One region of the Streptomyces sp. NPDC015125 genome, then DNA from elsewhere that is predicted to be linked to it. Evidence: riboswitches for the same ligand, from Rfam matches in the RefSeq annotation. Region 1 holds a riboswitch; the other holds the start of a gene.
The links. A riboswitch is a leader RNA that binds a small molecule or an ion and turns the genes downstream of it on or off. The one in region 1 is predicted to bind glycine.
Positions count from the first base shown of each region.

Region 2: it holds a riboswitch for glycine, as region 1 does, so the genes downstream of both, gcvP (aminomethyl-transferring glycine dehydrogenase) here and cycA (D-serine/D-alanine/glycine transporter) in region 1, are expected to answer to the same signal.

Region 1 covers NZ_JBIBVF010000005.1:325,132-328,332, forward strand. Annotated here, with positions in the region: gene cycA (D-serine/D-alanine/glycine transporter) at 328-1,812, opposite strand; glycine riboswitch at 2,099-2,190, opposite strand; glycine riboswitch at 2,191-2,287, opposite strand; glycine riboswitch at 2,642-2,737, shown strand; gene gcvP (aminomethyl-transferring glycine dehydrogenase) at 2,888-3,201, shown strand, end outside.
Region 2 covers NZ_JBIBVF010000012.1:208,714-211,914, reverse strand. Annotated here, with positions in the region: gene ACF088_RS24785 (DNA polymerase IV) at 1-1,188, shown strand, start outside; gene ACF088_RS24780 (PRC-barrel domain-containing protein) at 1,092-1,481, opposite strand; glycine riboswitch at 1,596-1,692, shown strand; gene gcvP (aminomethyl-transferring glycine dehydrogenase) at 1,881-3,201, shown strand, end outside.

The DNA of each region.
Region 1 (3,201 bases):
GAATGCACGGTGCGGGCTGAGAACTCCGAGAGGCATGCGAGTTCACTTTGCCCCGGGGTGACAAGTCTTTCGCAGAGGTCAGGCCGTTTCCTTCGGGGCACCTCACTGACCAGATGAAGCTGGCAGCGTTCCGAAAGAACGACCTAGCCAGACCTCGCCTCGGTCGTCCGTGGTGGAAGTGCAACCCAGCGGCGGCATATGAAGGGCCGAGTGCTTGTCAGACGTGTGCTGCCGTGAGAGTGGCGAACACGCCGAAGGCGAGCGCCGTTCCCCTCCGCCGAGAACGGCGCTCGCGATCGGTGCCTGTCGAGGGACCCGGTGACCGTGTCAGTCCTGCTGCGGATGGTCGAGTTCGGACCGGAAGGCGGCCTCACGGGACACATGGCGTGGGCGACGGCGGAGCGCCGCCCACGCGATGCCGAGGATGACGAACCACACCGGGGTCACCAGCAAGGCCCGCAGCGTGTCGGGCTCCTGGGTCAATGCCCAGATGAGGAACACGAAGAACGCGAGCACGACGTAACACATGACGACGCCGCCGGGCATCTTGAACTTCGACGCCTCGTGCAGGTGCGGACGGCGCTTGCGATACACGAGGTAGCTGATCAGGATGATCGACCAGACGAAGATGAAGAGTACGGCGGACACCGTGGTCACCAAGGTGAACGCCTCGATGATCGAGTTGTCCGTGGCGACCATGACCACACCGGCGAGCAGAAACACCCCGGAGAGGAGTAGGGCGTTGGCCGGTACCCTCCTGGAGGTGAGTCTGCCGAAGCGCGCCGGGGCGTCGCCCTCCCGGGCCAACCCGTACACCATCCGTGAGGTGGAGTAGATGCCCGAGTTCGCGGACGAGGTGGCGGAGGTCAGCACCACGAAGTTGATGACCGAGGCGGCGATCCCCAGACCGGCAAGAGTGAACATCACGACGAACGGGCTGTGGCCCGGACTGATCTCGCGCCAGGGCGTCACCGAAATGATCACGATCAGTGCGACGACATAGAACAACATCACGCGTACCGGGATCGAGTTGATCGCCTTGGGCAGGTTCCGTTCCGGGTTCTCCGCCTCGGCCGCGGTGGTGCCGACCAGTTCGATGCCGACGAAGGCGAAGGTCGCGATCTGGAATCCCGCGACGAACCCCATGGGGCCGGTGGGGAAGAACCCTCCGTCGTTCCAGAGGTTGGAGAAGCTTGCCGCCGCTCCCCCGGGCGCCTGGAAATGACCGAACACCATGACCAGCCCGACGACGATCAGCGCCACGATGGCGACGATCTTGATGAGGGCGAACCAGAACTCGGTCTCGCCGAACGCCTTCACGGTGGGCAGGTTCAAGGCGATCAACAGGATGACAGCGGCCAGCGCCGGTATCCACAGCGGTAGGTCGTGCCACCAGTAGGACACATATCCGGAGATCGCGATGACGTCGGCGATGCCGGTGACGATCCAGCAGAACCAGTAGGTCCAGCCGGTGAAGAAGCCGGCCCACGGCCCCAGCAGGTCGGCCGCGAAGTCGGCGAAGGACTTGTAGCGCAGGTTGGAGAGCAGCAGCTCACCCATCGCCCGCATCACGAAGAAGAGCATCACTCCGATGATCATGTAGACGAAGATCACCGAGGGCCCGGCCAGCGAGATCGTCTTGCCGGAGCCCATGAACAGGCCGGTTCCGATCGCACCACCGATCGCGATGAGTTGGATGTGCCGGTTGGACAATTGGCGGGAGAGGTGTTGCTCATCCTCGGGCGAGGGCGTCGATCCGGCCTCCGGTCGGGTCGACGCGGTGGTCGAGCCGGTGTCACTGCGTTCAGGCATGGGCAAACCTCGCGGATCTCACGTCCCGTGTGGGCACGGGACAGGGGGTATCTCGGAGAATGACCACGCGCCCACAGGGGGGGCGAGCGGCAGGGTGGGGCTGCGCGCGGACTTGCGGCAGCCGACCGGAGCGGTGTCGGTACGCTGAACGGGCCCGCAGAGAAGACCGAAGATCAGCCCGAAAGCCGGCAGGCGGATTGCGGTCAGGGGAGAGGCGGCGGGAGGGCCATCAGGGGGGCTCCTCGAATGTCGAGCACGGGCAGGAGCCCGCGCGGCCGAGTGAGCCTCCCCCTCTGTCATGAGCCTGAGAGCTTCGCCGCGCTCAGCGCGCGGCTTGCACCGTGGGCGAGGCGCGTCAGCGCCTGCTTTCCAGAGTTGCCTGCCCGAGCGGTAGGGATGCCTGAGAGTTTCCGGGGAGGATTTGCTCCTTCGGCGACTGGGTCTGGCTGATCCAGTGCTCTCCCGCTCCGGGGTGAACGGCAATGTGCGGTGAGGTTAGGTCCACATCGGCGACCGGTCAAGGGACCGACCGAACGCTGGACATTACCCTTCAGTAGTACGGCACTCGCCCGCGGGGGACAGTGTTTGTGCAGCTCACGGCGTGCTTCATGGGCCGATCCGTTACCGGCGCGTACACCGAGCGGACTCTTGACGGCTGTGTTCCGAGGCCCGTACGTTGCCTCCGGAAAGATCCGCCAGCACCTACACCGCTGACGATTCTGCGCGGGAGAGCCCACGTCATGTGACGACGTGGCGCCGAAGGAGCCGATCCTCCCCGGAAACACCCCCGGCCTTACGGTCGGGCCCCACAACTCCACATCGCGCTGTTCGAACCGAAGCGGGAGAGCCCTCGCCCACCCTTGGCGGGGCGCCGAAGGAGCAACTCTCCCCAGAATCTCTCAGGCCCAACTACCGCTTCGGCTAGGCGACTCTGGAAAGACGGGACGTCATGTCCTGCGCCCACGGTGCAAACCGCCGGACCCGGTGGTGAAGCTCTCAGGTACCGATGACAGAGCGGGGAGGCCACCCATCCACGGTGCCGCGTTCGCGGTGCCCCCACAGGGAGCCTCCCACCATGACCTTCCCCGAGTCCTCCGCGTCGGGTGAGTTCGCCACCCGCCACATCGGCGTCGGCGGCGCCGACCGCGCCAGGATGCTGGCCGAAGTCGGTTACCCGACGCTGGCCGCCCTCATCGACGCCGCCGTCCCGGGCGGTATCCGAAGCACTTCCGACCTGAACCTGCCTGCCGCCGCCACCGAGGCCGAGGCCCGCGCCGAGCTGCAGGAGCTCGCGAGCAGGAACACCGTGGCCGTTCCGATGAGCGGCCTTGGATACCACGCGACCACCACGCCCGCGGTGATCCGGCGCAATGTGCTGGAAGACCCGTC
Region 2 (3,201 bases), on a different contig from region 1:
GCGCTGTCGCCGCTGGTGGAGCCGCTGAGTCTGGATGAGGCCTTCGTCGATCTGGAAGCGGGCGGGGTGCCGCCGGAGACGGCTGCTGCGCAGGTCGTGGGGGAGCAACTGCGCCGCGAGATCCGTTCCGCCACGGGCCTGACCGGCTCGGTGGGGCTGGCCGGCGCCAAGATGCTGGCGAAGATCGCGTCCGAGGCGGCCAAGCCGAACGGTCTGGTGGTGATCGAGCCCGGCACCGAACGGGAACTGCTGGGCCCGATGACGGTGCGGACGCTGCCCGGAGTGGGGCCCGCGACGGCCGAGACGCTGCGCCGGGCCGGGATCCACACGGTCGCGGAGACCGCGGAGGCCGGCGAAGCCGAGCTGGTGCGGCTGCTGGGCAGGGCACATGGCGCCGGGCTGTATGCGATGGCGCTGGGCCGGGACGACCGGCCGGTGGTGGCCGAGCGGGACGCGAAGTCCATCTCGGTCGAGGACACCTTCGAGGTCGATCTGACCGACCGGACGCGGGTACGGAGCGAGGTGCTCCGGCTGGCGAACCGCTGCGTGGAGCGGCTGCGGGCCGCCGGGCGTTCCGGGCGGACGGTGGTCATCAAGGTGCGCAACTACGACTTCTCGACGCTGACCCGTTCCGAGACGCTCCGTGGACCCACCGACGACCCTGCGGTGATACGGGAGGCCGCCGTGCGGCTGCTGGAGATGGTGGACACCACCGGCGGGGTGCGGCTGCTGGGTGTGGGGGTCAGCGGCCTGGCCGACTTCACGCAGGAGGATCTGTTCGCACAGCTGGCGACGGAGCGGGAGGCCGAGGAGGCGGAGAAGGCGGCGAAGGCGGCGGCGGAGCCGTCCGGTGGCGGGACGGCGCCGCCGGAGGCCGAAGAGGAGCGGCCGCGGCGCTGGCATCCCGGCCTGGACGTGGTGCACGACGAGTACGGCGCCGGCTGGGTGCAGGGGAGCGGGGTGGGGAGAGTGACCGTACGCTTCGAAACGCCGTGGTCCGCACCGGGAAGGGTGCGGACCTTTGCTGTCGAGGATCCGGCGCTGCGGCCGGGGGAGCCCCTGCCGCTGGTGGGCGGGGGACCGGCGGACGGTCAGTCGTCCGAGCCGGCGATCTTGCCGAAGTCCTTGTCACCGGAGCCGGGCGAGGACACCGGATCGGAGACCGGGGAGGAGATATCCAGTCGGTAGTGGTGATAGAGCTGGAGTTCCTGCTCGGGGGAGAGATGACGGCCGACGCCGAAGTCCGGCGCGTCCTTGATCAGCTTGCGGTCGTAAGGAATGTGCAGGCCCTCACCGACCATCTTGCTGGGTTCGAGGGGGACGAACGCGTCGCGGCTGAAGAGTCCGGTGCGCACGGCCGCCCACTCCGGTTCCCCCGTCGCGTCGTCGAGATACACCTCGTCGATCGTGCCTATTTTGGCGCCGTTACGGTCGAACGCTTTGCGGCCGATCAGGCTCCGGGGATCGATATCGGTTTGCACGGTCCCTCCAATTGGTCGCAACTGCCCTCTGACAACTACCAAACGGCACATTTCATGCCCTGGCCACTCGAAGGATCCTTCGAGTGCCGCGCTGGTAGGCTGGCCAATGGCCGCAGACCCCGTGCGGGAGAGTCCTTGTCGTTCGCGACCAGGGCGCCGAAGGAGCAAATCCTCCCCGGAATCTCTCAGGCACACGTACCGCATGGGCGAGGTCACTCTGGAAAGCAGGGCGGGCCCCGGAAGGCACAGCTCCGGGACCCATCCTCACCGACGGTGAAAGCCGGGCCGCCTCGCGCGGGCCGGTGAAGCTCTCAGGTTGAGATGACAGAGGGGGAGGCCGTCCGGGCACCCGCGCCGTGGTGCCCCTCGTAGGTCGCACCGACCAGGAGGCCCCCGCAGATGACCACCAATCGCATCTCCTTGACCGAGCTGGAACGCGGCACCCCCTTCGAGCACCGGCACATCGGTCCCGACCACGAGGCGCAGGCGAAGATGCTCGCGCACATCGGGTTCGGATCGCTGGACGAGCTCACCGCCACCGCCGTTCCCGATGTGATCAAGAGCGCGGAGGCGCTCGGCCTGCCGCAGGCCCGTACCGAGGCCGAGGTGCTCCAGGAGCTGCACGGCCTCGCGGACCGTAACCAGGTGCTGGCGTCCATGATCGGACTCGGTTACCACGGCACGTTCACCCCGCCGGTGATCCTGCGCAACGTGATGGAGAACCCGGCCTGGTACACGGCATACACCCCCTATCAGCCGGAGATCTCGCAGGGCCGCCTCGAGGCGCTGCTGAACTTCCAGACGATGGTCGCCGACCTGACCGGACTGCCCACCTCCGGCGCCTCGCTGCTGGACGAGGGCACCGCGGCCGCCGAGGCGATGGCCCTCTCCCGCCGGGTCGGCAAGGTCAAGCAGGGTGTCTTCCTGATCGACGCCGACTGTCTGCCGCAGACCATCGCCGTGATCCAGACCCGCGCGGAGCCCACCGGCGTCGAGGTCGTGGTCGCCGACCTGTCCGACGGTATTCCGGCCGGGATCGCCGAGCGCGGTGTGTTCGGTGTGCTGCTGCAGTATCCCGGCGCCTCCGGTGCGGTCCGCGACCCGCGCGCCGTCATCGAGCAGGCCCACGAGCTGGGCGCGGTCGTCACCGTCGCCGCCGATCTCCTCGCCCTGACGCTGCTGACCTCGCCCGGTGAGCTCGGCGCGGACATCGCCGTCGGCACCACCCAGCGCTTCGGTGTCCCGATGGGCTTCGGCGGGCCGCACGCCGGCTTCATGGCCGTACGCGACCAGTTCGCCCGCAGTCTGCCGGGGCGTCTGGTGGGCGTCTCCGTCGACGCCGACGGCAACAAGGCCTACCGCCTCGCGCTGCAGACCCGCGAGCAGCACATCCGCCGCGAGAAGGCCACCAGCAACATCTGCACCGCGCAGGTGCTGCTCGCCGTCATGGCCGGCATGTACGCGGTCTACCACGGCCCGGACGGTCTGCGGACGATCGCCCGGCGCACCCACCGCTACGCCGCGGTCCTCGCCGAGGGCCTGCGGGCCGGCGGGGTGGAGATCGTGCACGGCGCGTACTTCGACACGCTGACCGCGCGGGTGCCCGGCCGGGCCGCCGAGGTCGTCGCCGCCGCCCGCGAGGCCGGTGTCAACCTCCGGCAGGTCGACGCCGACCTGGTCGGCATCGCCTGCGACGAGACCACGGGGCGCGCGCAGCTGG